3 regions of the Pseudomonas vesperimontis genome follow, and region 2 is predicted to be linked to each of the others. Evidence: predicted binding sites of a transcription regulator. Region 2 holds the regulator's gene; each other region holds the start of a gene.

Region 1 (10,422 bases), 940 kb from region 2:
GAGGGCTTTCGCGCGCCGACCAATGAGTTTATCGATGGCCTGACCTACGATGGACGCAAGCCCAACGCCTACATCAACCAGTTCTCGATTGGTCTGAAAGCCGATACCGAGCTCTAAATTCGCCATTGCCTTAGGGGGCGAACCATTCGCCCCCTCTGTATCGAGTAAACGACAATGAGCAATCCCGCTGCGGCACAACAACCCATTCAAGACAGCCTTAAATCTGCCAAGCGCATAGCCCTTGAACGCTGGTTGCCGAACCTGTTGCTGCCGATAATTGGTGTACTGGTGTTTCTTCTGTTCTGGCAGATTGCTGCCGGCAGTATCAACACCAGCCTCGGCAAGTTCCCCGGCCCAACACAGGTGGCCACTCAGTTCGTTGGCCTGGTTAAGGAGCACCAACGTGAACAGCTAAAGGCCGATGCGTTCTACCAGCGCCAAGAACAACGAAACGCCGATAAGCTTGCAAAAAACCCTGAGGCCGAGGTCAGCATTCGTCCTTATACAGGCAAGCCGACCTTCTTCAAGCAGATACTCACCAGCCTGTACACCGTTATGACAGGCTTCGTTATAGCGTCACTGGTGGCGATTCCGCTGGGGATTGTCTGCGGCCTGAGCAAGCCCATTTATAACGCGATCAACCCGTTGATCCAGATTTTTAAGCCGGTATCACCACTGGCCTGGTTACCCCTGGTGACCATGGTGGTCAGCGCTGTCTATACCAGCAGCGACCCGTTGTTCGCCAAATCCTTCGTCACCTCTGCGGTCACGGTCGCGTTGTGCTGCTTGTGGCCTACGGTGATCAACACCACCGTCGGGGTCGCCAACCTGGACAAAGACTTGCAGAACGTAAGCCGCGTGCTGAGCCTCTCGCCGATGCGCCATGTCCGCCGGATTGTCTTACCGGCCGCTATTCCGATGATATTCACCGGTCTGCGGTTATCGCTCGCCACTGGCTGGATGGTGTTGATCGCGGCGGAAATGCTCGCGCAAAACCCAGGCCTGGGGAAGTTTATCTGGGATGAGTTTCAGAATGGCAGTTCCAACTCACTGGGTCGGATTATGGTCGCGGTGGTTGTCATCGGCCTGATCGGCTTCGTTCTCGATCGCCTTATGCTTATGCTCCAGCGCCGTGTTAGCTGGGACAAAAACGCTGACCTGCGCTAAGCCACACTCAGGAGCCTTACATGAACCATGCACACCTTGAACTAACCGGCGTTGGCATCAGCTTCCCCACCGACAAGGGTCTGTACTGCGCACTGCAGAACGTAAATCTGAAAATCGACAAGGGCGAATTTGTCTCCTTGATCGGCCATTCCGGCTGCGGAAAATCTACTGTATTGAATATTGTTGCGGGCCTTCATCAGGCCACCACGGGTGGCGTGATCCTCGATGGCCGCGAAGTCAATGAACCAGGGCCGGAGCGCGCTGTGGTGTTCCAGAACCACAGCTTGCTGCCTTGGCTAACCTGCTATCAGAACGTCGAATTGGCCGTTCGCCAGGTGTTCCAGGGCAAAAAAACACGCCGTGAAATGCGTGAATGGATTGAGCACAACTTGCACCTGGTGCACATGATGCATGCCAAGGACAAACGCCCCAGCGAAATCTCCGGGGGGATGAAACAACGTATTGGCATCGCTCGCGCCCTGGCCATGCAGCCCAAAGTACTGTTGATGGACGAACCTTTCGGCGCCCTTGATGCACTGACCCGTGCCCATCTGCAGGACTCGCTGATGGAGATTCATGCCGACCTCGGTAATACGGTGATCATGATCACCCACGATGTCGACGAAGCCGTGCTGCTGTCCGACCGCATTGTGATGATGAGCAACGGTCCGGCGGCCGGTGTTGGCGAGATTCTTGAGGTGGCGCTGGAGCGCCCGCGTGAACGCATCGCTTTGGCCCACGATACGCGCTACCACGAGTATCGCGCTGCCGTGCTGGAGTTCCTCTACCAGAAGCAACTGCGCCCGGCCGCCTAAACAGCGCCAAAACTACTCAGCCAGTTGCAGGCCTGGCTGAGCGGTAACTTTGCCTGGTAAGAACAGAGGGAGTGCCGAACAGATACAGTCAGCCCGGCAGCTGTATCGTTCCGTGCCCTAGAGGCAGCTGCAAACTCATAGGGTAAAAACACGGCGTTAATTCGCGCGCTAACTGACATCTCGTGCCACTGTTTGGCCGCGTACAATAGCGCAACCACGTCACACGCCCCTCACGCCCGAACGAGAATCGTCCATGGCCCGCCTGACCCTTGAATTTCCCGAAGACCAGTTCTGCTACGCCACCCACCTGACTGTGCGGGTGACCGATATCAATGCCGCCAACCACCTCGGCAACGATTCGATGATCTCAATGATTTCCGAAGCGCGGGCACGCTTTCTGTTTGAATTTGGCATCGAAGAAACCCAAGAAGGCGGCACTGGCATCATCGTCACCGACCTCGCTACCACTTACCGCGCGGAAGCGCATGCCCGCGATCAATTGCTGTTCGAGGTCGGCGTAATGGATTTCAACCCTTATGGCGGCGATATTACCTTTCGCATCACACGCCCCGCTGACGGCGCGTTAGTGGCCATGGCCAAATCCGGCTTTGTTTTCTTCAACTACACACTGGGCAAGGTGGTGCAAATGCCTGCAGCCTTCAGTGAAAAATTCAACAAGGTCAACTGGCTTAACCCGGCCCAATAAACGCGCACCAATGCAGCGCAGGGCGTCTTCAAAAAGTGCATAACAGCGCGCTCATACTCGGCAACATGCGCTGTGTCCCGCTTAACTCGGCACATCACAAGTTGGCACAAGCCCTGCATTATTAAAATTACAATTTAATAAAGCGCAGCCCTCAACGAAGAGGACAGCACTTCCCGGTAGATCGGGATCTTGGACAAAGGCGTCCTCGCTAGGTAACTGGCGGGACGCTTTTTTTTTGGCCTGCCGTTTAGGGCAATCCTTCTTCGAGCCGTCGCGGAGCAGCCTTACACAGTGCTCTGGACACCTTCTACGCGATTTTTTATTCAGGAGATAGCCAGCATGCAAAAGCTCAAGCTGGTAATGGTCGGCAACGGTATGGCGGGTGTACGCACCCTAGAAGAGCTGCTCAAGCTCGCCCCAGATCTCTATGACATTACGGTGTTCGGTGCCGAACCGCACCCGAACTACAACCGCATCCTGCTTTCCCCTGTGTTGGCCGGCGAGCAAACCTTTGAGGAAATCGTGCTCAACGATCTCAACTGGTATGCCGAAAACAACATCCAGTTGATGCTCAACCGTAAGGTGGTCAGCATCGACCGCAAGAAGCGCCTGGTCATTGCGGATGACGGCACATCGGCCGAATACGACCGCCTGCTTATCGCCACCGGCTCCAACCCGTTTATCCTGCCAATTCCAGGCAAAGACCTGGTCGGGGTGATCGGTTACCGCGACATCGCCGATACCCAGATGATGATGGAAACTGCCAAGACCCATAAGCATGCGGTAGTCATCGGCGGCGGCCTGCTGGGCCTGGAAGCGGCTAACGGCCTTAAGTTGCGCGGCATGGATGTCACCGTAGTGCACCTCGGCGATTGGTTGATGGAGCGCCAACTCGACGCCACCGCCGGACGCTTGCTGCAGCAATCGCTGGAAGACCGTGGCCTGAAGTTCCTTCTGCCCAAGCTCACCGCCGAACTATTGGACAACGGCGAAGGCCGGGTCTGCGCGGTGAAGTTTAAAGACGGTGACGTCATCCCCGCTGACCTGGTGGTGATGGCCGCTGGTATCCGCCCCAACAGTGATTTGGCGGAACAATCCGGGATCGCCTGCAACCGCGGCATCCTGGTCAACGACACCCTGCAAACCTTCGATCCACGGGTCTACGCCATCGGCGAATGCGCCAGCCACCGTGGTATCGCCTACGGCCTAGTGGCACCGCTGTTCGAGCAGGCCAAGGTTTGCGCCAATCACCTCGCCCAACTCGGCTTCGCCCGCTATCAGGGCTCGGTCACCTCGACCAAACTCAAAGTCACTGGCATCGACCTGTTCTCCGCCGGTGAATTTATGGGCGCCGAAGGCACCGAAACCATCACCCTTTCTGATCCCATCGGCGGCGTCTACAAGAAGCTGGTGATCAAGGACGACGTCCTGGTTGGTGCCTGCCTCTATGGCGACACCGCCGACGGCGGTTGGTACTTCCGTCAGATCCGCGAAAACCACAACGTCAGCGAGATTCGCGATCACCTGATGTTTGGTGCGGCCGGCATCGGCGAAAACGCCATTGGCGACACCGGCCATCAAGGCCAGAACAAGGCCATGTCAATGCCCGATGACATGGAAGTGTGCGGCTGCAACGGTGTGTGTAAAGGCACTATCGTCAAAGCCATTCAGCAACACGGGCTGTTCTCGGTCGATGATGTCAAAAAGCAGACCAAGGCCGCCAGCTCCTGCGGCTCCTGCGCTGGCCTGGTTGAGCAAATCCTGATCAATACCGTCGGCGGCGCTGCGGACGTGAAGCCCAAGAGCGAAAAAGCCATCTGCGGCTGTAGCGACCTCAACCATGGTCAGATCCGCAAGGCGATCCGTGAACAGCACCTGATCAGCATCCCGGCAACCATGACCTTCCTCAACTGGAGCACGCCGAACGGCTGCGCCACCTGCCGCCCGGCGCTGAACTACTACCTGATCTCCACTTGGCCAGGCGAGGCCAAGGACGACCCGCAGTCTCGCTTTATCAACGAGCGCGCCCACGCCAATATCCAGAAAGACGGCACCTATTCGGTGATACCGCGCATGTGGGGCGGCGTCACCAACGCCTCGGAGCTACGCCGCATCGCCGATGTCGCCGACAAATACAACGTGCCCATGGTCAAGGTTACCGGCGGTCAACGTATCGACCTGCTAGGCATTAAGAAGGAGGACCTGCCCGGCGTCTGGAAGGACCTCGACATGCCGTCCGGCCACGCCTACGGCAAATCCATCCGCACCGTGAAGACCTGCGTCGGCAGCGAATTCTGCCGTTTTGGTACGCAAAACTCGACGCAGATGGGCATCGACCTTGAGCACGCACTGTTCAATATGTGGTCGCCGCACAAGGTCAAGTTGGCGGTCTCCGGTTGCCCGCGTAACTGCGCCGAATCTGGCATCAAAGACGTCGGCATCATTGGCGTCGACTCCGGCTGGGAGCTTTATATCGGCGGCAACGGCGGAATCAAGACCGAGGCCGGCGAGTTCTTCGTCAAGGTTAAGACCGCCGAAGACGTCATGGAATACAGCCTGGCCTTCCTCCAGCTCTACCGCGAAGAAGCCTTCTACCTTGAGCGCACCGTGCACTACATGCAGCGCGTGGGTATGGAACATATCAAGAAAGGCGTGCTGGAGAACGCCGAGCAGCGCAAGGCCTTGCATGAGCGCCTGCTGTTCTCGCTGTCGTTCGAGCAGGACCCTTGGAAGGAACAGCTGGCCAAACCGCAGCTGAAGAAAGAATTCGACCGCATCGCATTGCTGGAACTGGAGACGCACGCATGAACTGGCTGGATATCTGCGACCTGAATGAAATCAACCCGCTGGGTGCCCGCATCGTCGCCGGGCCCAAAGGCGATATCGCCATCTTTCGCACTGCCGACGACCAGGTCTTCGCCCTCGACGATCGCTGCCCGCACAAGGGTGGTCCGCTGTCCCAGGGTCTGATCTACGGCAAGCGGGTGGCTTGCCCGCTGCACAACTGGCAAATCGAGCTGGCCAGCGGCGAAGTCGTGGCCCCGGACCAGGGCTGCGCCCACCGGCACGAGGCTAAGGTGGAAAACGGCCGCGTACTGCTGGCCCTGCTGAACACGGCCGCTACAGCCGCTTGCGCCTGACGCCCGCCCTCTGCCATCTGGGAATCACACGCCATGTCTGTAACCGCTGAGATCCGCATCACCGCCTCGACCTGCTGCTACTGCGGCGTCGGCTGCGGCGTGCTGATCGAACACGACGGCGAGACGATCACCGACGTCAAGGGTGATCCGGATCACCCGGCCAACTTTGGCAAGCTGTGCAGTAAAGGCGCGATATTGCACCTGACCGGCGATCTCGATGCTCGCGGCCAGTACCCCGAACTGCGTCTGGGCAAGGGCTTGGCCCGAGCGCGCACGGGCTGGGACAACGCCTTGGATCATGCGGCTAATGTGTTCACTGAGACCATCCGCGAACACGGCCCGGACAGCGTGGCGTTCTATATCTCGGGCCAGCTGTTGACCGAAGATTATTACGCGTTCAACAAGCTGGCTCGCGCCCTGGTCGGTACCAACAATATCGACAGCAACTCGCGCCTGTGCATGAGTTCGGCAGTCGTTGGCTACAAGCGCAGCCTTGGGGCCGACGCACCGCCCTGCAACTATGAGGACATCGAACAAAGCGACTGCGTGCTGATCGCAGGCTCCAACATGGCCTTTGCCCACCCGGTATTGTTCCGCCGCCTGGAAGAAGCCAAGGCCAAGCGCCCGCAGATGAAGGTCATCGTGATCGATCCACGGCGTACCGACACCTGCGACCTGGCCGACCTGCACGTGGCGATCCTGCCGGGCAGCGACGTCGCGTTGTTCCATGGCATCCTGCATATCCTGCTGTGGGAAGGCTGGATCGACCGCGCCTATATAGAGGCGCACACTGAGGGTTTCGATGCTCTAAAAACCTTGGTGCGCGATTACAACCCACAGATGGTCAGCGAACTGTGCGGCATCAGCCAGGAAACCTTGCAGGTTTGCGCGCAGATGATCGGCAGCGCACCGAGCTTTCTTTCGCTGTGGTGCATGGGCCTCAACCAGTCGAGCAGCGGCAGCGCCAAGAACAGCGCGCTGATCAACCTGCACCTGGCCACCGGACAGATTGGCAAGCCTGGCGCCGGGCCCTTCTCCCTAACCGGCCAGCCGAACGCCATGGGCGGTCGCGAAACCGGCAGCCTGTCTAACCTGCTGCCGGGCCATCGCGATGCCGCCGACCCTTTGCATCGCGCCGAAGTCGCGCAGTACTGGGGCGTCGACGCCCTGCCGGAGACCAGCGGATTAACCGCCATCGAACTGTTCGACGCGGTACACGCTGGCAAGATCAAAGCCCTGTGGATCGCCTGTACCAACCCGGCGCAATCGCTGCCCGACCAGAATAAAGTGCACGAAGCCCTCGCCACCTGCCCATTCGTGGTGGTGCAGGAAGCCTTCTTCACCACCGAGACCTGCCACTACGCTGACCTGCTGCTGCCCGCGGCCAGCTGGGGCGAAAAGGAAGGTACGGTGACCAACTCCGAGCGTCGCGTCAGCCATGTACGCCGCGCCGTGTCCGCGCCTTTTGAGGCACGGCCAGACTGGGCGATCACCACAGATTTCGCCCGCCGTTTAGAAAAACTGCTCCGCCCCGGCCTGCCCAGCCTGTTCGACTTCGCCAGTCCCAGTGCACTGTTCGAAGAATACAAACACCTGACCACCCATCGCGATCTCGACCTCTCGGGGCTGAGCTACGCGCTGCTTGATAACCAAGGCCCGCAGCAATGGCCGTTCCCGGCCGGCGCTACTGAAGGAACGGCGCGCTTGTATAGCGATGGCCAATTTCCAACCCCAAGCGGACGCGCGCAGTTTCATGCCGACCCTTATCGCGCGCCCAAGGAAAAACGCGATACGCGCTACTCGCTGACCCTCAATACCGGCCGACTGCGTGACCAGTGGCATGGCATGAGCCGCACCGGCTCGGCTGCCCGGTTGTTCGGCCACGCGCCGGAAGCCCTACTGAGCATGCACCCCGACGAACTGCGTCGGCGTCGTCTGCTCAATGGCGAGCTGGTCAAGGTACGCAGCAGGCGTGGCAGCCTGATCGTGCCGGTGCAGGCCGATGACTCGGTACGCTCCGGCCAGGCCTACCTGCCGATGCATTGGGGCAATCGTTTTCTTAAAGGCTTGGGCACCAATGTGCTGACCCAACCGGAATTCGATCCACTGTCAAAGCAACCAGAGCTCAAACATGCTGGCGTCGAAGTGGAAAAAGTCGAGCTGCCATGGACGTTCTTCGCTCTGGTCGAGGGCGAGGTGCAAGCACGCTTCCAGGCCCTGCGTCCGCTGTTCGAAGACTTCGCCTATGCCAACCTGACGTTAACCGGACGTGAACGCCCCGCTCTGCTGATTCGCGCCGCTTGCGCCGTGGCGCCTGAGGCGGAACTACTCGCGCAGATTGATCGCCTGCTCGGCCTGCATGAGGGCCCGGTACTGGCCTATGACGACCCGCGCAAAGCGGTGGGTAAGCGCGTGCGCATCGAAGATGGACGCATCACCGCCATCCGCTTGGCCGGCGAAACCGCTGCGCGCAATTGGCTCAAAGGCCTGTGGGAGACCGGTAGCGCGGATGCTGATTTACGCCGCTGGTTGCTCGCGCCTGTGTCGACACCACCTGGCGCGGTTTACAGCACAGGCTCCAGCAAAACCCTGTGCAACTGCCTGAACGTCAGTGAAGACGCTGTGTGCGCAGGCATTGCTCAGGGCCTGGACCTAACTGCTCTCAAGCAAGAACTCAAATGCGGCACCCGCTGCGGCTCCTGTGTACCGGAAATAAAACGACTGCTGGTCGCGCACGTGGCGTCCACCGCAACAACTGCCTGAGGAGATCAGAATGAGCGCAAAAGTGTGGCTGGTAGGCGCAGGTCCAGGTGACCCCGATCTGCTGACGCTAAAGGCAGTAAAGGCCCTGCATCAGGCCGACATCGTCATGATTGATGACTTGGTTAATCCCGCAGTGCTGGAGCACTGCCCTAACGCTCGGATCATGCCAGTCGGCAAGCGCGGCGGTTGCCGCTCCACCCCACAGGCATTTATTCATCGTCTGATGCTGCGTTATGCACGACAGGGAAAATGCGTAGTACGCCTAAAAGGCGGCGACCCCTGCATCTTCGGACGTGGCAGTGAAGAAGCCGACTGGCTGAGTGAACACGGCATCGACGTGGAAATGGTCAACGGCATCACCGCAGGCCTGGCAGGTGCTACCAATTGTGGAATTCCCCTGACCCTACGTGGGGTTGCCCGCGGCGTCACGTTGGTGACCGCGCACACTCAGGACGACAGCAGCCTGAACTGGTCAGCCCTGGCCCAGAGCGGCACCACCTTGGTGGTCTATATGGGCGTGGCCAAGCTACCGGAAATTCGCGAAAACCTGCTGGCCGGCGGTATGCGCGCCGACATGCCAGTGGCCATGATCGAAAACGCCTCGCTACCCGAGCAGCGCGAATGCCGCAGCAGCTTGGCGGCTATGCAACAAGCCGCGCAGGATTTTCAATTGAAAAGCCCGGCTATTCTGGTAATTGGTGAAGTCGCCGCCCACGTTGACATGCAACTTGCGGCCGTTGGTACCTAACGCAGTTGCTTAGCCCGCAGGCGGTAATCCTCCGCAAAAGGCCCATCAACTGACGACTGTTAAACGGCGCCGCGCAATTAGAGTCGTAAATAACACGCATAAAAAACCCGGCCGGAGCCGGGTTTTTTATACAGCCAGATCGCTTACTGCTTGATCTGAGCTTCTACTTCAGCTTCTACACGGCGGTTAACAGCACGACCGGAGTCAGTGGCGTTATCAGCAACCGGGCGAGCTTCGCCGTAGCCTGCAGCGTTAACACGAGCAGCGTCTACGCCATACTGGTTGACCAGCACGTCACGAACGGCGTTTGCACGGCTCTCGGACAGGTTCTGGTTGTAGGCGTCGGTGCCTTTGGAGTCAGTGTGACCTTCAACCACAGTGGTGGTTTGTGGGTACTGCTTCATGAAGTCAGCCAGGTTCTTGATGTCGCCATAGCTTTCTTCTTTGACGCTGGATTTGTCGAAGTCGAACTTAACGTCCAACTCAACGCGAACCAGCTCCATTGGCTCTTCAGCAGCAGCGACTGGCTCAGCCATTGGCTCAGCTGCAGCCATAACAACTGGAGCCGGCTTGCTGCCACCACCGAAGTTCATGCCGATACCGACGCTTGGCGCCCACTCGGTGTCACCTTGGTCGATGTTGTACTGAGCTTCAACGCCAGCACGGGCATAGAAGTTGTCAGTGAAGTAGTACTTAGCGCCGCCGCCGATGTTGGCGAAGGTCGAACCGTTACGGCCATTGCGACCGGATTGACCGATGCTCTGATCCGAAAAACCAGCCGAGACGTAAGGACGCAGTGCGTCGCCAGCATTGTTGAAGTGGTACAAAGCATCCAGAGCGGTGTTTGCGCCCTTGATGTTGCGGCCATCTTCGCCACGGGCGTTGTGCACTTCGTCGTAGGCCAGACGCAGTTCAACGTCGTCAGTCAGGTAGTAGCCGATGCTACCGCCGAACAGGTTACCGTTGTTTTTGAAGTCACGGCCGCTGTCGAAGATTTCCTTCTTGGCAAAACCCTCCACTTCGACAGCGCCTTGACCCTGCGCCAGAGCGCTGAGGGAAGATGTGGCTAACAACGAGCCAATG
Region 2 (10,422 bases):
CCAATCGGCACGGCTAAAGAATTTCATACTCACGGCGTGAATGCTGCCATCAGCAATCCAGGCGTTGAGGTGAGCGTAGACCTGCTGCTGACGCTTGACGGGGCCTAGGGCGGCCAACTCGTCACTGATCAGGTTCAGCTGAAAGTTGCAGCCTTCGCCTTCCACTTCCACTTGGGTATCCGGCAATTTAGCCTCAAGGAGACTCTTTACTTCAAAGGCCTGCATGCTCAACCTCGATCAATGCATCAATTAACGACAGCGGAGCAGACGCTCGCGGGTCGAGCATCATACAAAAAAGCCTCCCGCCTGCGAACCCCGCATTCTTCTCGGGCGAGTGCAAGGGTGGCCGCAGGTACTCAAGATTGCAGCGGGAGAATTTCCAGCAACCCACAAACCTCGGCAATTTGATGCATGTCTTCGGGCAGGTTGCGCACGCTTAAGGTTTTATCCACCGCAATGGCGTCACGCATAAAAGCCAACAGCAGAGCAATGCCGACACTGCTGGATTTCTCCACAGCAGTGCAATCAAGCACGCAGCCTGTCGCGGCACTGGCCTTGAGCAGGCGTGCGCCTTGCTCACGCAACGCCGGCGCGCTGACATAATCCAGCACGCCAACCAAATTAAAGATGCCGGGCGTAACCTCGCTGATGCTTGCTTGACTCACGTCGCATCCGTCCCTTGGCGAGTTTTGGCGACCGTTTCGGTCCAGCTATCGATGACCTTATCCAGATCATTGCGATTGTTCTGCATGGACTGGGAGAACTGGTCACGGAATAATTTGCCGACGTTGATGCCGTTGATCACTACGTTACGCATCTTCCAAGTGCCCTCTTGATTGACCATGGTGTAGGACAGCGGATAGATGGTGCCGTTACCGTCTTTAATCTCCATGTTCACCGAGGTGCGCTGCGCGTCCTGCTGACCGCTGACCGGCAACACGCGAATGTCTTGGTTGTTGTATTCGAGCAATGCATTGCCATAAAACTGCATCAAGCTGCGCTTAAAGTTTTCCTGGAAACGCTGCATTTGCTCAGGCGACGCTTGGCGCGAATAGCGCACGGTCATCACGCCACGGGAAATCCCATCGACATCCACTACCGGGCCAAGAATACTGTTCAGTGCGTCGTAAAACGCACTCGGATCAGTGCGGTATTGCTCTTTGTTAGTTTTGAGGTCAGCCAGCAGCGTGCTGGTGGTCTGCTGCACCACCTCATGGGCAGCGGGAGCCGCCTGCAGCGAACACGATAGGACAGCCAAACAAACAAAAAGACCATTACGTAGTGCGTTGAACATCTTCAGTGCCTCTATTTTAATTAGCTTGGTCTTTGTTAACCGAATTGAGCAAGAACTTGCCAATCAAGTCTTCCAATACCAACGATGACTGCGTGTCAAAGATGGTGCCGCCATCACTCAGCACCTCTTCTTCCCCCCCCACGCTAATGCCAATGTACTTCTCGCCCAATAAACCCGCGGTAAGAATTGAGGCGGTGGAGTCTGCTGGCAGATTATTCACGGCATCATCCACCTGCATGGTGACCCGCCCCATGTAGCTGTTACGGTCTAGGTCGATGGCGGTGACTTTACCGATCGTCACACCCGCCATGGTCACTTTCGATCTGACCGTTAAACCGGCAATGTTCTCAAAGTGCGCGTACACCTTGTACGTATCGTCGTTACTGCCCACGGTCAAACCACTGACGCGCAAGGCCAACAGCAAAAAGGCCAGAAGCCCAGCCAACAGGAATAAGCCGACACCAATTTCCAGCGTGCGGTTCTGCATTAGAAATCTCCAAACATCAAAGCGGTCAGAATAAAGTCCAGCCCCAATACGGCAAGTGAGGCGTACACCACGGTTTTGGTGGTGGCACGACTAATCCCTTCCGACGTCGGCTCACAGTCATACCCTTGAAACACAGCGATCCAGGTCACAACAAACGCAAAGACCACGCTCTTGATTACCCCATTGAGCACATCTTCACGAAACGAAACACTGCTTTGCATATTGGCCCAGAACGAGCCCTCGTAAACGCCTAACCAATCGATGGCGACCATCGCGCCACCCCAAATACCGACCACGCTGAAGATCATTGCCAGCAGCGGCATGGAGATAAAGCCCGCCCACAAACGAGGTGCAATGATGTATTTCAGCGGATCAACACCAATCATCGCCAAACTCGACAGCTGCTCGGTGGATTTCATATTGCCAATTTCCGCGGTCAGCGCCGATCCGGCACGCCCAGCGAACAACAACGCAGTCACCACCGGGCCTAACTCGCGCAGCAACGTCAGGGCTACCATCTGCCCCACCGCCTGCTCTGAACCGTATTGGGCCAAGATGCTAAAACCCTGCAGCGACAGCACCATGCCGATAAACAGGCCAGACACAACAATGATCGCCAGGGACATAACCCCAACTGAGTACAGTTGTTTGAGTAGCAGCTGAAAGCTGTGGCCGGTCGAGCCACGACCAAACAGGGCGCGCAGTAGAAACAACACCGAGCGACCCAATGTTTCTACCAGATCGATACCGGCCACCCCAAACAGGCGCACCCGTTCGAGCACAGATGTCTTGCGCATCAGCGCCCTCCCAGCAGATCGTCGCGGTAATTAGCCGCAGGAAAATGGAACGGCACCGGCCCATCAGGGATGCCCTGCATGAATTGACGCACGCGCGGATCTTGCGAGGCTTTTAACTCGGCCGGCGTACCCCAGCCCAATACCTGGGTGTCACCAACGATATAGATGTAGTCGGCGATGCTCGCGGTTTCCGCCAAGTCATGGGATACCACAATGCTGGTGATCCCCAGCGCATCGCTGAGCAGACGAATCAAACGCACCAAAACACCCATAGCAATGGGGTCCTGACCCACAAAAGGCTCGTCGTACATCAATATTTGCGGGTCTAGGGCAATTGCCCTCGCCAATGCCACACGCCGCTTCATGCCGCCCGAAAGCTCGTCTGGCATCAAATCTAAAGCCCCGCGCAGGCCGACGGCTTGCAATTTCATCAGGACGATATCGCGAATCATCTCTTCCGGCAGCTTGGTGTGCACGCGCAGCGGGAAAGCAACGTTCTCAAATACATCTAGGTCCGTAAATAGCGCGCCACTTTGGAACAGCACGCCCATCTGCTTACGCATGTCGAACAGCTCACTGCGCGACAGGCTTGGCAGGTTCACATCATTAACCCAGACCTCGCCCTGACTGGGCTTGAGCTCAGCGGCAATCAAACGCAGCAGCGTGGTTTTGCCACAGCCAGACGGCCCCATAATGCCGGTGACCTTGCCACGCATGATGCTGATATCGATGTTCTTAAAAATATCCCGCTCACCGCGCTTAAAACTCAGCTTTTTAAGCTCGACTGCATAAGGGTTCTCGGCGCTCATCTGGACTCCTTGCTCAACGCTTGCCTGACTGACGCACCACCCTGGACAAAGGGCACTACGGGTCGTCGAGCGTACCGAAAATGGGTGCGAACTATAGCACCGCGACAATCCCCACCCAAGATTGATCATGTTGCCAGAGATAAACACTTCACAACGCCACACCCGCCGTTGCTGGAAAGGCTGGGCAGGCGCACCTTTACCGTTATAATCGGTCGCTTAGCCGCACAACGCAGAGAAGTCATGAGCCAGTCAACTGATCTGATCCAGTCAGCACAGCGCACCATTCGCCTAGAACTCGAAGCGATCGAGGACCTGCTGCAACGTATCAACGGTGATTTTGTGCAGGCTTGCGAGTTGATCCTCGCCAGCAAAGGCCGTGTTGTGGTGGTCGGCATGGGTAAATCCGGCCACGTCGGCAATAAAATCGCGGCAACCTTGGCCAGTACCGGAACAACCGCCTTCTTCGTGCATCCCGCCGAAGCCAGCCACGGCGACATGGGCATGATTACCCGCGACGACGTGGTATTAGCCCTGTCCAACTCCGGCTCCACCGCAGAAATCATTACCCTGCTGCCGCTGATCAAGCGCCTCGGCATTACCCTGATCAGCCTGACCGGCAACCCGGAGTCGCCGCTGGCCAAAGCGGCAGACGTGAATCTGGACGCGCGCGTAGCCCAAGAAGCCTGCCCGCTGAATCTGGCGCCAACCTCGTCCACCACGGTTTCCCTGGTGCTGGGGGACGCCTTGGCTATTGCGTTGCTGGAAGCGCGCGGCTTCACCGCTGAAGACTTCGCCTTCTCCCATCCCGGTGGCGCCCTGGGCCGACGCTTGCTGCTGAAGGTGGAACACGTCATGCACGCCGGCGCCAGCTTGCCACGTGTCAAGCGTGGCACGTCGCTGCGCGACGCGCTGCTGGAGATGACCCAAAAAGGCCTGGGCATGACCGTGGTGACCGAGGACGACGGCCGCTTGGCTGGCGTTTTCACCGACGGCGACTTACGCCGCACCCTGGATCGGAGCATCGATGTACGCCAGACCATCATTGATGACGTCATGACCGTTCAGGGCAAGACCGCCCGCGCGGAAATGCTCGCGGCTGAGGCCTTAAAAATCATGGAAGACCACAAAATCAGCTCATTGGTGGTGATCGACGACAACCACCAGGCGGTCGGTGCATTAAATATGCATGACCTGCTGCGCGCCGGAGTGATGTGATGACAATTGCTGCGATCAACCCTGACCTGTTGCAACGCGCTCAGGCCATTAAACTGGCGATCTTTGACGTCGACGGCGTGCTTACCGATGGCAAGCTGTATTTTCTGGTCGACGGCAGCGAGTTCAAAACCTTCAACACCCTCGACGGCCATGGCATCAAGATGTTGATCAATTCAGGCGTGCGCACCGCCATTATCAGCGGTCGCAAAACGCCGGTGGTTGAGCGCCGCGCACAGAACCTAGGCATTCAACATCTTTATCAGGGCCGCGAAGACAAGCTGGTGGTATTAGACGAGTTACTGGGTGAACTAGGGCTAGACTACTCACAAGTTGCCTACCTGGGTGACGACCTGCCCGATCTGCCGGTGATCCGCCGCGTAGGGCTGGGCATGGCCGTTGCCAGCGCCGACAGTTTTGTCCGCCAACATGCCCATGGCGTCACTCATGCGCGCGGCGGTGAAGGCGCGGCACGCGAGTTTTGCCAACTGATCATGCACGCCCAAGGCACCCTTGAAGCTGCTCAAGCCGATTATCTATAGGCTCATCATGCCCCGCAAATTATTCAATGTTGCCCTGATCGCCGGTGTCGCTCTGCTTGTGGCTGCACTCGGCTTTTGGAACCTCAGCCCAGAAAGCTTCAACCAGCAGCCGAATGCTGCCGGGACCGACACGGCCATCGATTTTTACGCCACCAACACCTACACCGTGCAATACCAAGCCGACGGTAAGCTGCACTATGAGCTGACCGCCGACAAGGTCGAGCACCTTAGGGCCAGTGATATCACCCTGATGACCCGCCCAAATATGAACCTGTTTCGCGGCACAGAACTGCCTTGGAAGATCCGCAGCGAGCGTGGTGAGGTATCGTCTGGCGGCACTGAAGTCGAATTGATCGACAGCGTTCGCGTTGATCGCATTGATGCCAAAGGCCGCCCGACTATTCTCACCACCAGCCGCCTGACCATCTTCCCCGAGAAGGAATATGCGCAGACCCAGCAAGCCGTTAGAATCGACGCGGCCAATGGGGTGACCACGGCACAAGGAATGAAAGCGTACTTGAATGACGGCAGGATGCTCCTGCTGTCCAACGTAAGAGGTCTGCATGAGGCTCGTTAATACCCTCCCCCTACTACTCAGCCTCAGCGTCGCACTCGGCAGTGCCAGCGTGTGGGCATTGCCATCCGACCGCGAACAGCCGATCCGTATTCAGGCTGACAGCGCCGAACTCGATGACAAACAAGGCGTGGCAGTGTATCGCGGCGACGTCGTCATCACCCAAGGCAGCATGAAAGTCACCGGCGACACTGTCACCATTACCCAGAATGCTCAGGGCGATGTTGAAGTCTTCACCTCAGTCGGCAGGCCGGCCTACTACGAGCAACAGCCCTCAGCCGATAAACAGATCGTTAAGGCCTATGGCCTGACCATTCAGTACTTTATGGCCAACGAGCGCGTCGTGCTAATTGATCAGGCCAAGGTGATCCAGGAAGGCAACACCTTCGAAGGCGAGAAAATCGTTTATGACACCCAACGCCAAATCGTCAATGCCGGCCGCGCCACTGGCACCAATGTCACCGCGCCACGTCCGCGCATTGATATGGTGATCCAGCCAAAGAACAAACCCGCTGAACAACAGGCGCAGTAAAAATGGCCACATTGAAAGCCCAACACTTGGCCAAAAGCTACAAAGGTCGCCAAGTCGTGCGTGACGTCAGCCTGAGCATCGAGAGCGGGCAGATCGTCGGTTTACTTGGCCCCAACGGCGCCGGTAAAACCACCTGTTTTTACATGATCGTCGGCTTGGTCCAAGCTGATCAGGGTCGGGTGATGATTGATGACCTCGACGTCAGCCATCAACCGATGCATGGCCGCGCGCGCGCCGGTATCGGCTATTTGCCGCAGGAAGCTTCGATTTTCCGCAAGCTCAGCGTGGCTGACAACATCATGGCCATCTTAGAAACCCGCAAAGACCTCGACGGTGCAGCGCGGCGCAAAGAACTCGAAGGCCTGCTGCAGGAATTCCACATCAGTCACATCCGCGACAACCTCGGCATGAGCCTGTCGGGCGGTGAACGTCGCCGGGTGGAAATCGCTCGCGCGCTGGCAACCAACCCCAAGTTTATTTTGCTCGATGAGCCGTTCGCTGGTGTTGATCCGATTTCCGTTGGCGATATCAAACAGATCATCCATCACCTCAAGGCCAAGGGCATCGGTGTGTTGATCACCGACCATAACGTGCGCGAGACTCTGGATATTTGTGAAACAGCTTATATTGTCAGTGATGGCCAGCTGATCGCCGAAGGTAATGCCGAGGCCATCCTCGCCAACCAAATAGTCAAAGAAGTCTACTTGGGGCACGAGTTCAAGCTGTAACTGCAGCTTTTCTCTTTTTGGCCACAGCCAAGGCTAGGCAAACCCCTTAGAGTCAGGCATATAATTTGCTTCCAAGTGGCATTTTTTAAAACGCCCGTAGTGGATTGCGCATAGACGCCGGTAAATAAGGTCTGCAATGAAACCATCGCTCGTCATGAGAATGGGCCAGCAGCTGACGATGACACCGCAGCTGCAACAGGCCATCCGTTTGCTCCAACTGTCGACCTTGGATCTGCAACAAGAGATCCAAGAGGCATTGGAATCTAACCCGATGCTCGAACGCCAAGAAGAAGGCGAGGATTTCGACAATTCGGACCCCATGGCCGATGGCGCAGAAAGCGCCAGCCCCAGCGAACAGCCCGAAGCACCCTATCAAGAAACCAGCTATCAAGAAGCCACCCAGACCGTGGACAACTTGGAAGAAGGCGATTGGGGTGAGCGTATTCCTAACGAGCTACCGGTCGATACCGCGTGGGAAGACATTTACCAAACCAGCGCCAGCAGCTTGCCCAGCAACACCAACGACGATGACGAGTGGGATTTCACCACCCGCACCTCCAGCGGTGAAAGCCTGCAAAGCCACCTGCTCTGGCAGCTAAACCTGGCGCCGATGTCGGACAAAGATCGCTTGATTGGCGTGACCCTGATCGACTGCATCAACCAGCAAGGCTACCTCGAAGAAACCCTGGAAGAAGTGGTCGAGGCCTTCGATCCGGAACTGGACATTGAGCTGGACGAAGTTGAAGCCGTGCTGCACCGCATTCAGCAGTTCGAGCCCACCGGCATCGCCGCGCGCAATCTGGGCGAATGCTTACTCTTGCAACTGCGCCAGCTGCCCACTAGCACCCCGTGGTTAAACGAGGCCCAACGCTTGGCGGGCGACTACCTGGACTTGCTCGGCAGCCGCGACTACAGCCAACTGATGCGCCGCATGAAGCTCAAGGAAGATGAGCTGCGCCAAGTCATAGACTTGATTCAGAGTCTCAATCCGCGCCCCGGCTCGCACATCGAGTCCAGCGAGCCGGAATACGTGGTGCCTGATGTGATCGTGCGTAAACACAACGAGCGCTGGCTGGTGGAGCTAAACCAAGAAGCCATGCCGCGCCTGCGCGTCAATGCCCAGTACGCCGGCTTTGTGAAGCGCGCCGACTCCAGTGCCGATAACACCTTCATGCGTAACCAACTGCAAGAAGCGCGCTGGTTTATCAAAAGCCTGCAAAGCCGCAACGAGACCTTGATGAAGGTGGCGACGCAAATAGTCGAGCACCAACGCGGCTTTCTCGATTACGGCGACGAGGCGATGAAGCCCTTGGTACTGCACGATATCGCGGAGGCGGTGGGCATGCATGAGTCGACGATTTCGCGGGTAACCACGCAGAAATTTATGCACACCCCGCGCGGTATTTATGAGCTGAAATACTTCTTCTCCAGCCATGTCAGCACCTCTGAGGGCGGCGAATGTTCGTCCACAGCTATTCGCGCCATCATCAAAAAATTGGTCGCCGCGGAAAATGCGAAAAAGCCATTGAGTGACAGCAAGATCGCTGGTCTACTGGAAGCACAAGGCATTCAAGTTGCCCGCCGCACGGTCGCCAAATACCGTGAATCCCTCGCAATAGCGCCTTCCAGTGAGCGCAAGCGATTGATTTAGGCAGCCACAAGAAGGAAGACAGCTCATTCTGCGCACAACACCCTACGCCACATATTTTGCTAAGCAGCCATACTGCAACTAAGCAATTAGCGGTGGCTGCGGGCTTGTTCTGACAGCGTCTTCCACGCCACAGTGTTCCGGCGGCAGGTCTATTACCTGCTTCTTACACACGGCAACAAGGAGAAAGCGGTATGCAAGTCAACATCAGTGGACACCAGCTGGATGTGACCGACGCCCTGCGTAACTACATCGGCGAAAAACTCGGCCGATTAGAACGCCACTTCGACAAAATCACCAACGTACAAGTCATCATGGAGGTCGAGAAGCTCAAGCAGAAAATCGAAGCGACCCTGCATATCGCAGGCGGTGAAATCGTCGCCAATGCCGAGCATGACGACATGTACGCCGCCATCGATTTATTGACTGACAAACTCGATCGACAACTCATCAAACACAAGGAAAAACAGCTCGATCGTCAACAGGGTGCTATGGCTCGCTGACGTCGTCTATCTCCTATGATCCGACTTGAAACTATCCTGACCCCCGGTCGTTCCCTCGTGAACGTGCCGGGCGGCAGTAAAAAGCGTGTTCTCGAACAGATTGCCAACCTGGTGGCGCGTGAGCTGCCTGACCTGGATGGCCAAGATATTTTCGAAAGCCTAATTGCCCGCGAGAAACTCGGCTCCACCGGTTTCGGTAACGGCATCGCCATTCCACACTGCCGCCTGCCGGGCTGTACAGCGCCCATCAGCGCGCTGCTGCGCTTAGATGCCGCGGTGGATTTTGACGCCATCGACGGTGCGCCTGTGGACCTACTGTTTGTCCTACTGGTGCCAGAAGCGGCCACGGATGCTCACTTAGAGTTGCTGCGACAAATCGCCAGCATGCTCGACCGCAGTGAGGTACGTGCCAGCCTGCGCCAAGCCGCAAGCAGCGAAGCGCTGTACCAAGTGGTAGTCGACACACAAAACCAACTCAATAGAGCCTGAGCATGCGCCTGATCATCGTCAGCGGTCGCTCCGGCTCCGGCAAGAGCACCGCCCTCAATGTGCTCGAGGATAACGGTTTCTACTGCATTGATAACCTGCCCGCCGGCCTGCTGCCTGAACTCGCTGAACGCGCGCTGGTGCACACCGAACTGCTGCACCCGCAGGTCGCGGTGTCGATTGATGCACGTAACTTACCGAGCCATCTGCAGCGCTTTCCCGAGTTGCTCGCGGAAGTTCGTGCTCGGCATATCAAGTGCGATGTGATCTACCTGGATGCCGACGAAGAAACGCTGCTCAAACGCTTCTCAGAAACCCGCCGGCGCCATCCGCTGACCAACGAAAGCCGCTCGCTGGCTGAGGCCATCGCCGACGAAAGCCTGCTGCTGGGGCCGATCATCGACTTGGCCGACCTGAAGATCGACACCACTCACCTCAATCTGTATCAACTGCGCGACAGCCTCAAGTTACGCCTGCTTAACCAGCCTGAGCCGGGTACTGCATTTTTGCTGGAGTCTTTTGGTTTTAAGCGCGGTATGCCAGTGGATGCTGATTTGGTCTTCGATGTGCGCTGCTTGCCGAACCCCTATTGGAAGCCAGATCTGCGCGATTTCTCGGGCCTCGACCAACCTGTGATTGAATACCTGTCGGCCCAAGCCGATGTCGAAGACATGTACCAAGACATCCTCGCCTACCTGAGCAAATGGTTGCCGCGTTTTGCTGCCAGCAACCGCGCCTATGTCACGGTGGCGATTGGCTGCACGGGCGGCCATCACCGTTCGGTGTACCTGGCCAGCCGTCTGGGTGAAA
Region 3 (10,422 bases), 520 kb from region 2:
CACCACCGTGCGTGCCATCTGTGTGAAGCCATTTGCGGCCTAACCATTGAAACTGAAGCCATGGACGATGGCAGCACGCAGATCCGCTCAATCAAAGGCGACGCTCAGGATACGTTCAGTCGTGGCCATATCTGCCCTAAGGCCGTGGCCCTGCAAGATATCCAGAGTGACCCCGATCGACTGCGCCAGCCGATGCGCCGTGTGGGCAGCGAATGGCAGGCGATTGACTGGGATGCAGCGTTTGAGCTGGTGGCCGAGCGCTTCAGTGCAATCCAAGCGGCGCATGGGCAGAACGCCGTAGCGGTGTATCAGGGCAACCCCAGCGTGCATAACTATGGGCTGATGACCCACAGCAACTACTTTCTTGGTCTGCTGAAGACCCGTAATCGGTTTTCTGCCACCTCGGTCGATCAGTTGCCGCATCACCTGACCAGCCATTTGATGTACGGCCATGGCTTGTTGATTCCGATTCCAGACATCGACCACACCGACTTTATGCTGATTTTGGGCGGCAACCCGCTGGCGTCTAACGGCAGCATCATGACCGTGCCGGATGTCGAGAAACGCCTGAAAGCCATTCAGAAGCGCGGTGGTAAATTGGTGGTGGTCGACCCACGACGCAGTGAAACGGCGGCCATTGCCGACCAGCATCTATTCGTGCGGCCGGGGCAGGATGCGGCGCTGTTGTTTGGCCTACTCAATACCCTGTTTGAAGAAAACCTCGGTCGTGCCAGCCATTTAGCCATCACTGGGCTGGATGAAGTGCGTCAAGCCATCGCCGGGTTTAGTGCTGAAGCCATGAGCGCACGCTGCGGGGTGCCAGCGATGACTATTCGCCAGTTAGCGCGTGATTTTGCCAGCGCTGAATCGGCGGTGTGTTATGGCCGTATGGGCGTATCGACCCAGGCCTTTGGCACCTTGTGCCAGTGGCTGGTGCAGTTGATTAACCTGGTGACCGGTAACCTAGACCGGGTAGGCGGAGTGCTGTGCACAGAGCCTGCGGTGGACATTGTCGCCTCGACCTCAGGCGGTCATTTCAACCGCTGGCAGAGCCGCGTCTCCGGTTTGCCGGAGTACGCCGGCGAATTGCCGGTGTCGGCCTTGGCTGAGGAAATGCTCAGCGCCGGCGAGGGGCAAGTGCGTGCATTGGTCACTGTGGCCGGCAACCCGGTGCTGTCCACGCCCAATGGTCGTCAACTGGAGCAGGCGCTGGATGGCTTGGAGTTTATGCTCAGCATTGACTTCTACATCAACGAAACTACTCGCTATGCCGACTTGATCCTGCCGCCAACTGGGCCGCTGGAGCATGATCACTACGACACCACCTTTAATATGTTCGCGGTGCGCAATGTCACCCGCTTCAATGAAGCGGTGCTGGCTAAACCTGCAGGCGCGCTGCATGACTGGGAAATCTTTGTTGGCCTGGCCAAGGCGTTTGCCGCCAAGACGGGCGCCGCACTGAAGCCGACCATGGCCCCCGAGCAGATGATTGATATGGGCCTGCGCTTTGGTACTTACGGCGATAAATCCGCCCATAAGCTATCCCTTGCCACACTGCGTGAGCACCCGCATGGGCTCGACTTAGGTGCGCTCAAGCCCAACTTGGCGGCAAGGCTGAAAACCAGTAACCAGCAGGTGCAGGCTGCGCCAAGCGTGATCATGGCTGACCTGCAACGCTTTGCTGCAGAGCCAGCGGCTATGGTCGGCGAATTGCTGCTGATTGGCCGTCGCCATGTGCGCAGCAATAATTCGTGGATGCACAACTACCATCGGCTGGTGAAGGGCAAGCCGCGTCATCAGCTGCTGATGCACCCGGCAGACCTTAGCCAGCGCGGGCTCAGCGACGGCCAGTTAGTGCGCGTGCGTTCGCGGGTTGGGGTGATTGAGGTGCAAGTAGCGGCCAGCGACGAGATGATGGCGGGCGTGGTCAGCCTGCCGCATGGCTGGGGGCATGCGCGCCCGGGCGTGCAGATGAGCATTGCCAGTGCGCAACCGGGCGCCAGCGCCAACGACCTGACCGATGAGCGGCAACTCGACGCATTGTCGGGTAACGCCGCGCTCAACGGCGTGCCGGTACAGGTGGAGGCGGCCTGACAGCGGTTTGCTGAGGCGTGCAAAGTCACCGGGAAGACCGAGCATTACGCTCGGCTTTTCGCTACAATGCCGCCACCGTGCCGACCCGAGAGTCGGGTAAGTTAAGCCCTGAGGTGCCCAATGGATATCATCGAAACCATCAAAGAGCAGATCGCTAACAACACCGTTCTGCTGTACATGAAAGGCTCACCGAACGCTCCGCAGTGCGGCTTTTCCTCCAAAGCGTCACAGGTTGTGATGGCGTGTGGTGAAAAGTTCGCCTTTGTCGACATTCTGCAAAACCCAGAAATTCGCGCCAACCTGCCAAAGTACGGCAACTGGCCAACCTTCCCGCAACTGTGGGTGGGTGGCGAGCTGGTCGGCGGCAGCGATATCCTTGCGGAAATGTTTGATAAGGGCGAGCTGCAGACCCTGATCAAAGACGCCACGCAAAAAGCTGACGCGTAAGCAGGCTGCATAAACAACAAACCCCGCCAAGTGCGGGGTTTGTTGTTTATGGCGCAGGCGTTTATTCGGCCATTTGCGATTGCAGGTAATTCTGCAGGCCGACTGATTTGATTAGGCTGAGCTGAGTTTCCAGCCAATCAATATGGTCTTCTTCAGCGCAGAGGATGTCTTCTAATAGCTCGCGGCTGGCGAAGTCACCGGTGCTTTCGCAATAGGCAATCGCTGCTTTCAGGTCGATGTGCGCTTTGTGTTCGATTTTCAGGTCGCATTCGAGCATTTCTTGGGTGTTTTCACCGATCAGGATTTTGCCAAGGTCTTGCAGATTAGGCAGGCCTTCGAGAAACAGAATGCGCTTGATCAGCTTGTCCGCGTGCTTCATCGCGTCGATGGACGCGTGGTACTCATGCTCGCCGACTTTCTTCAGGCCCCAATCTTCATACATGCGTGCGTGCAGGAAGTACTGGTTGATCGCGACCAGCTCGTTACCGAGGATCTTGTTCAGATGCTGGATGACCTTCTTGTCGCTTTTCATGTCTGCGTCTGCCTTGCAGGGGAATTAGCGCCTGATTCTGGGCTGCAGGTTTTCGACTGTCAAACCTAAGCGGTTGAAATCAAAGTTAAAATCAGTCTGAGTAAGTATGTTTAAGGTGTGCATTTTAGCGCTAACGTGTTGATTTGCCGGCACATAGGAAGGCCAGAGACTATGAGCGCTGGCGCTGGCGCTGTCACGGGCTTAAGCCGCGTTGCGAGTGTGGGTGTGTGGCGCTATAAACAGCGGGGCATAAAAAACCGGACGCAAGGTCCGGTTTGTCAGTGCGTCGCTATCAAGCCGCTACAAAGTTGGCCGGGTAGGCCATGGCCGCCTGACTGCTTTGCACTTCGCTCAATGTTTCGCGTACCACTTGCTTGGCCAGGCAGGCGCACTTGCCGCATTGGCTGGCAACACCCAAGGTTGATCGCACATCACGGTAGCTGCAGCAGCCTTCGTAGATGGCTTCGCGGATCTGACTGTCAGTAACACCTTCGCAAAGACAGACATACATGGTGAGCACTCATGGCAGGGCAGTGGCTGGTGCTAAAGATACTAATGTTAATGAGAATGCTTGTCAAAGTTAAATGTTATTGCGTGATGCTCCCTGGTCGGCAACCTGTTGCGCGTGACGTCGGCCTTGCGTTGCCAGCGCCTTGCCGCCTGCTTGCCGAGGGCGGAAAGCGCTTGCCGCTTTGCCGCTTTTATTAACGCATCTACAGCTTAAGTGACTGATAAATATGCAATAAATAAAATGGCACAGGCTTTGCTTATGGTCTTGTACGCAAAACAGTACCGCCAACGAGCAAAGGTTTCTGACCATGAGCATCAGTTTCGACAGAGCACTCGGCATTCACGAAAAAGCCCTCAGCTTCCGCACCCAGCGCGCTGAAGTGTTGGCCAACAACATCGCCAACGCGGACACGCCCAACTTCAAGGCGCGTGATCTGCAGTTTGCCAGCGTTTTGGCTGAGCAGAGTGCCAAGGGCTCGCGCGGCGCGGTCAGCCTGAATCGAACAGACAACCAGCACATTGCTGCTGAAGGCCTGTCAGCCGGTGACGCGGGCCTCGCCTATCGCACGCCAATGAGCCCATCGATCGACCAGAACACCGTTGATCTGCAAATCGAACAATCCAATTACGCGGAAAACTCGGTGCAATTCCAGGCCAGTTTTACCCTGCTCAACAGCAAGTTCAAAGGGCTGACCAGTGCCCTGCGCGGCGACTAATAGGAGCCTGAAGCCATGTCACTTAGCAGTGTTTTTAATATCGCCGGGATGGGTATGAGTGCCCAGAGCACTCGCCTTAATACCATCGCCAGCAACATCGCCAACGCCGAGACTGTCTCCTCAAGCATTGACCAAACCTACCGCGCGCGGCACCCGGTGTTCGCCACCGTTTATCAGTCCGCGCAAGGCGGTGACCGTGGTTCGCTGTTTGCCGACCAAGACAATGCCGGTGCCGGGGTTCAGGTGCTGGGCGTGGTTGAAGACCAGAGCAGCCTGATGCCGCGCTATGAACCTAACCACCCAGCGGCGGATGAAGGCGGCTACGTCTATTACCCCAACGTCAATGTGGTGGAAGAAATGGCTGACATGATTTCCGCCAGCCGGGCCTTCCAGACCAACACCGAATTGATGAACACCGCCAAACAGATGATGCAGCGCGTATTGACCTTGGGTCAGTAAGCCAGCGAATAAGGAGTGCAGGGTTATGAGTACTGTTGGCGATGTCAGCCTTTCGACGATGGATCAATACCAGATCAAACAAGACAGCAACCAGAAGAAGGAACTCGGCAAGAACGAGTTCCTCAATCTGCTGGTGGCCCAATTGAATAACCAGAACCCGCTGGAGCCGCAAAGCAACGGTGAGTTTATCGCCCAGCTGGCGCAGTTCAGCCAGGTTGAGGGCATTGAAAAATTGAATACCAGCATGGGTTCGCTGGTCACCGGCTATCAGTCTTCTCAGGCGCTGCAGGCCTCGTCACTGGTGGGCCGCAAGGTGATCGTGCCGGGCGACAAAGCTGTGGTTGATACCAGCGAGAGCTTCAAAGCTAGCCTGATTTTGCCAACCAGCAGCAGTAACGTCGCCGTCAATATTTACGACAAGTCCGGTGCTGCGGTAAGCCGCATCAACCTGGGTGAGCAAGCGGCCGGTAACGTCAGCTTTATTTGGGATGGCAAAGATGCCAGCGGCAATCTATTGCCGCCGGGCACCTACAAATTTGAAGCGCAGGCATCTTATGCCGAGGGCACTAAGGGCCTTTACACCCTGCTACCGGCCAACGTTGACAGCGTGACCTTGGGCGGCAGTGAGCTGATGTTGAACCTTGCCGGGCTTGGTAGTGTGCCTATGTCGCAAGTGCAGATGATCGGTCAGTAACCAACAGCTTTTAGCCAGGTTTTAGCTGCCGGCTGTCCGGCAAAGGAGTCTTCCATGGGTTTCAATATCGGTCTTAGCGGTCTGCGTGCCGCCACCAGCGACCTCAATGTGACCGGCAACAACATCGCCAACGCGGGCACTGCAGGCTTTAAACAATCACGCGCCGAGTTCGCCGATGTATATGCCGCGTCTGTTTTGGGTTCTGGTAAGAATCCTCAAGGCAGCGGTGTATTGCTCGCCAACGTGTCGCAGCTGTTTAACCAAGGCAACATTAACAACACGCAAAACGCCCTAGATTTAGCAATCAACGGCAATGGCTTCTTTCAAACCAGCAATAACGGCGATGTGAGCTACACCCGTGCTGGCTACTTCGGTACCGACCGTGACGGCTTTATGGTCAATAACTTTGGCTACAAACTGCAGGGTTATACGGTGGATGCTAATAATAATTTGCAGAATGGTGTGGTGGCTGACCTGCAAATCCAGACGGCCAGCCAAGCACCGTTACCGACCAGTAATCTGGACCAAACGTTTAACCTTAACTCCACCAACTTAGTGCCGACCACGGTGCCATTTGATCCGGCTGACCCCACGTCTTACAACTCATCAACGTCGACCAATATTTATGACACTCAGGGTAACTCCCATGTGTTTACCCAGTACTTTCTCAAGACCGGGCCAAACAACTGGCAGATGAACGTGTTGATTGATGGCCGCAGCCCGGACAACCCAGCCCTGACCACGCCTTCTTCGGTTGACCTGCAGTTCACCTCAGCGGGTCAGCTAGATATCCCCGCTCTTATTGCTTCTGCTCCAACCGGGTTTAGCGTGGGCGCAGACGGCACCATCGACCTCACCACCTGGGTGCCGGCAGCGCCAGACACAGCGATCCCGCCGGTATGGTCAAGCAACGGCGCAACCGCGAGTGCGACCGGGGTGAATGTTGATTTACGTCAGGCCACTCAATTTGCCAGCACCTTCGCGGTCAATAGCGTCAGCCAAGATGGTTACACCACTGGCCAGTTGGCAGGGCTTGAAATCGACGATACCGGGGTGATTTTTGCCCGGTACACCAATGGCCAGTCGAATATTCAAGGGCAGGTTATCTTGGCCAACTTCGCCAATGTGCAAGGGCTGACGCCAGTGGGTAAAACCGCTTGGGTGCAGTCTTTTGAGTCAGGTGAGCCGGTACGAGGCACGCCGCGCAGCGGCACCTTAGGTGCGTTGCAGTCTGGCGCGCTGGAGGACTCCAACGTTGAGTTGTCCGATCAGCTGGTCAACTTGATCGTCGCTCAGCGTAACTACCAGGCCAACGCCAAGACCATCGAAACTGAGAGTGCGGTGACTCAGACCATTATCAACCTGCGTTAATCGGGTTGGCCGGCGGTAGGCACGTGCCTGTCGGCGGCGGCAAAAATACGCCACTTGATTGTTTGTAAGGCTCCATTCGGAGCCTTTTTATTTATTAAAATTCATATAAAACAATTAGTTATCTTTATTTTTTGAGTGCTGGCACAAGCATTGCTTTATACCTTGTATAGAGCAACGGGCGACACGCCCAACTCGGAGAATAACCATGGACAAGATGCTGTACGTTTCCATGACTGGCGCCCACAACAACACCCTGGCCCAGCGTGCCCACGCCAACAACCTAGCGAACATCACCACCAATGGCTTTCGCCGGGATTTCGAGCAGGCGCGCTCCATGCCGATCTTCGGTGACGGTTTACCGTCGCGGGTCTATGCCATGAGTGAGCGCCCCGGCACTGATTTCACGCCAGGCTCGCTGCAAGAAACCGGTCGCGATCTGGACGTGGCGATTGGCGGCAAAGGGTGGTTGGCGGTGCAGGCTCCTGACGGCACCGAAGCCTATGTGCGCACTGCCAGCTTGAACGTTGATGCGCTGGGTGTTTTGCGCACCGGCAATGGCTTGCCGGTGATGGGCAACGCCGGACCAATTGCCGTGCCGCCTGAGCAGAAAATCGAAATCGGTAAAGACGGCACCATCAGCATTCGTGCGCTGGGTGAAGCGCCAAATGTGTTGGCTGAGGTTGACCGCTTAAAGCTGGTCAATCCGGACCTCAAACAAATGGAGAAGGGCACCGACGGTTTGGTTCGCTTCAAAGGCCAAGGCCCGGTGCAGGCCGATGCAACTACGGAAATCACTTCGGGATTTCTTGAGTCAAGCAACGTCAACGCCGTGGAAGAGATGACCGCGATCCTCTCGCTGTCTCGCCAATTTGAATTACAAGTGAAGATGATGCGCACTGCCGAAGACAATTCGGCAGCCATGGCGCGCGTCTTGCAAATGACCTAATTACCAGCACGCGGCGTCGGTAATACGACGCCCGAGGAGAATCGATATGCTTCCGGCACTGTGGGTCAGTAAGACGGGTTTGTCCGCTCAGGACATGAACCTGACCACCATTTCCAACAACTTGGCCAACGTCTCGACCACCGGCTTTAAACGTGATCGCGCCGAGTTTGAAGACCTGCTGTACCAAATTCGTCGTCAACCGGGCGGCCAGTCTAGCCAAGACAGCCAACTGCCGTCTGGCTTGCAGCTGGGTACCGGGGTGCGAGTGGTGGGCACGCAAAAAATCTTCACCGCCGGTAGCCTGCAAACCACCGAACAACCGCTAGACATGGCGATTAACGGTCGCGGTTTCTTCCAAGTGTTGCTGCCAGACGGCACGGTGTCTTACAGCCGCGACGGCAGTTTCCACCTCAACTCCGATGGCCAGGTGGTGACCTCTAACGGTTATGCATTGGAGCCGGCCATTGTTCTGCCCAATGAAGTGCGCACCTTTACTGTCGGCGAAGACGGCACCGTATCCGTCACCACTGCCGGCAACCCGCAGCCGCAGATCGTTGGTAACTTGCAGATTTCCGATTTCATCAACCCGGCGGGGCTGGAGGCTATCGGTAATAACCTGTTCTTGGAAACTGCATCCAGCGGGGCGCCGCAAGTCGGCACACCGGGCCTGAATGGCCTAGGTACCACCCTGCAAAACACCTTGGAAAACTCCAACGTCAGTGTGGTGGAGGAGCTGGTGAACATGATCACCACTCAGCGCGCCTATGAAATGAACTCCAAAGTCATTTCCACTGCGGACCAGATGCTCGGCTTTATTTCACAGAATCTTTAATGGCGTAGGGCGGGTTAGACGCGAAGCGGCGTAACCCAACAAGGTCCTCACCTAGCAGAATGCAACAACTGAGGTAATCGATATGAACCGGCTAATTATTCTAAGTGCACTGCTTGGCCCTCTGGCATTGAGCGGCTGCATGGCGCCCGCGCCTAAGCCGGACGATCCCTATTACGCCCCGGTAATGCCGCGCACGCCGCTGCCTGCCTCGCAAAATAATGGCTCCATCTACCAAGCTGGTTTTGACAATGGCTTGTTCGGTGACCGCAAGGCTTACCGCGTGGGCGACATCATTACCATTACCCTCAATGAGCGCACCCAAGCCAGCAAGAACAGCAACAGCCAGGTCAGCAAAGACAGCTCGGCCAACCTCGGCATACCCAACCTGTTCGGCATGGCGGTAACGCCGAAAAATCCGCTGGCCTCCATCGGTGCGCTGGGCCTGAACAATGACACCTTAGGTCTGGACGCCAGCTTCGATGCAGCGCGTTCAGCGGATGGTTCTGGCGCTGCTGGGCAAAGCAACAGCCTTACCGGCTCAATCACCGTATCGGTGGCCGAAGTGATGCCCAATGGCATTCTGCTGGTGCGCGGGGAAAAGTGGATGACCCTTAATACCGGCGACGAACTGGTGCGCATTGCCGGCTTGGTCCGCTCCGATGACATCGCCACTGACAACACCGTGTCCTCGACCCGCATCGCCGATGCTCGCATCACCTACTCGGGGACCGGTGCCTTTGCTGATGCTTCGCAGCCGGGCTGGATGAGCCGTTTCTTTCTTAGCCCAATGTGGCCGTTCTGAGGATGGTCACCATGACGCTTAGTAAATACCTCATCGCCGCTGCCGCTGTGTTACTGGCTTCAATGGCTCAGGCCGAACGGCTGAAAGACCTTGCCAGCATCCAAGGTGTGCGCAGTAATCAGTTAATTGGTTACGGCTTGGTGGTTGGCCTTAACGGCAGCGGTGACCAAACCACCCAGACGCCGTTTACCGTGCAAACCTTCAATAACATGATGGCGCAGTTCGGTATCAAGGTGCCGGCGGGTGGCAACGTGCAGCTGAAAAACGTCGCGGCGGTGTCGATCCATGCTGACCTACCGGCGTTCGCAAAGCCCGGGCAGACCATCGACATCACCGTATCCTCCATCGGTAATGCGAAAAGCCTGCGTGGCGGCAGCTTGCTGATGACCCCGCTTAAAGGTATCGACGGCAACGTATACGCCATCGCCCAAGGCAACTTAGTGGTCGGTGGTTTTGACGCCGAAGGCGGCGACGGCTCACGCATCACCGTCAACGTGCCATCGGCAGGGCGTATACCCGGCGGGGCAATGGTCGAGCGGCCGGTACCGAGCGGTTTTGATCAAGGCAACAGCCTGACGCTCAACCTCAATCGTCCAGATTTCACCACTGCAAAAAATATTGTTGACCACATCAACGAGCTGCTTGGCCCAGGTGTGGCCCAAGCGCTCGATGGAGGTTCGATCCGCGTCAGCGCGCCCCTCGACCCGGGTCAGCGGGTGGACTACTTATCCATTCTGGAAAACCTCGAAGTTGAGATCGGCCAGGCTGTGGCCAAGGTCATCATCAACTCGCGTACTGGCACCATCGTGATTGGCCAAAACGTGCGCGTGCAGCCGGCTGCAGTCACCCACGGCAGCCTGACAGTGACCATTACCGAAGATCCGATTGTCAGCCAGCCAGACGCTTTGTCCGGCGGCCAGACGGCTGTGGTGCCGCGCTCACGGGTCAATGCTGATGAAGAAGCCAAGCCCATGTTCAAGTTCGGCCCCGGGACCACGCTGGATGAAATCGTCCGCGCG

What was found. Region 2 encodes sigma-54, which starts transcription at its own class of promoters, with help from an activator protein. Its sites were predicted from a motif close to ANTGGCATNNANNTTGCTNT; they were not measured.
Region 1: the regulator sigma-54 is predicted to act here: its motif matches at 2,789-2,808, upstream of nirB (nitrite reductase large subunit NirB).
Region 3: the regulator sigma-54 is predicted to act here: its motif matches at 3,824-3,843, upstream of flgB (flagellar basal body rod protein FlgB).

What each region holds. Positions count from the first base shown of each region.
Region 1 is NZ_CP149803.1:2,026,443-2,036,864, forward strand. Features, by position in the region: gene WF513_RS09735 (CmpA/NrtA family ABC transporter substrate-binding protein) at 1-117, shown strand, start outside; gene WF513_RS09740 (ABC transporter permease) at 175-1,167, shown strand; gene WF513_RS09745 (ABC transporter ATP-binding protein) at 1,188-1,982, shown strand; gene WF513_RS09750 (thioesterase family protein) at 2,236-2,688, shown strand; gene nirB (nitrite reductase large subunit NirB) at 3,028-5,496, shown strand; gene nirD (nitrite reductase small subunit NirD) at 5,493-5,828, shown strand; gene WF513_RS09765 (molybdopterin-dependent oxidoreductase) at 5,862-8,591, shown strand; gene cobA (uroporphyrinogen-III C-methyltransferase) at 8,602-9,339, shown strand; gene WF513_RS09775 (OmpA family protein) at 9,483-10,422, opposite strand, start outside.
Region 2 is NZ_CP149803.1:2,963,802-2,974,223, forward strand. Features, by position in the region: gene WF513_RS14080 (BolA family protein) at 1-225, opposite strand, end outside; gene WF513_RS14085 (STAS domain-containing protein) at 357-665, opposite strand; gene WF513_RS14090 (ABC transporter substrate-binding protein) at 662-1,294, opposite strand; gene mlaD (outer membrane lipid asymmetry maintenance protein MlaD) at 1,311-1,781, opposite strand; gene mlaE (lipid asymmetry maintenance ABC transporter permease subunit MlaE) at 1,781-2,578, opposite strand; gene WF513_RS14105 (ATP-binding cassette domain-containing protein) at 2,578-3,387, opposite strand; gene WF513_RS14110 (KpsF/GutQ family sugar-phosphate isomerase) at 3,628-4,602, shown strand; gene WF513_RS14115 (HAD family hydrolase) at 4,602-5,141, shown strand; gene lptC (LPS export ABC transporter periplasmic protein LptC) at 5,149-5,718, shown strand; gene lptA (lipopolysaccharide transport periplasmic protein LptA) at 5,705-6,247, shown strand; gene lptB (LPS export ABC transporter ATP-binding protein) at 6,250-6,975, shown strand; gene WF513_RS14135 (RNA polymerase factor sigma-54) at 7,112-8,626, shown strand; gene raiA (ribosome-associated translation inhibitor RaiA) at 8,818-9,126, shown strand; gene ptsN (PTS IIA-like nitrogen regulatory protein PtsN) at 9,142-9,615, shown strand; gene rapZ (RNase adapter RapZ) at 9,618-10,422, shown strand, end outside.
Region 3 is NZ_CP149803.1:2,442,937-2,453,358, reverse strand. Features, by position in the region: gene WF513_RS11665 (molybdopterin oxidoreductase family protein) at 1-2,094, shown strand, start outside; gene grxD (Grx4 family monothiol glutaredoxin) at 2,215-2,541, shown strand; gene bfr (bacterioferritin) at 2,603-3,073, opposite strand; gene WF513_RS11650 (bacterioferritin-associated ferredoxin) at 3,366-3,584, opposite strand; gene flgB (flagellar basal body rod protein FlgB) at 3,892-4,299, shown strand; gene flgC (flagellar basal body rod protein FlgC) at 4,315-4,758, shown strand; gene flgD (flagellar hook assembly protein FlgD) at 4,784-5,452, shown strand; gene flgE (flagellar hook protein FlgE) at 5,507-6,823, shown strand; gene WF513_RS11625 (flagellar basal body rod protein FlgF) at 7,029-7,769, shown strand; gene flgG (flagellar basal-body rod protein FlgG) at 7,816-8,601, shown strand; gene flgH (flagellar basal body L-ring protein FlgH) at 8,684-9,403, shown strand; gene WF513_RS11610 (flagellar basal body P-ring protein FlgI) at 9,415-10,422, shown strand, end outside.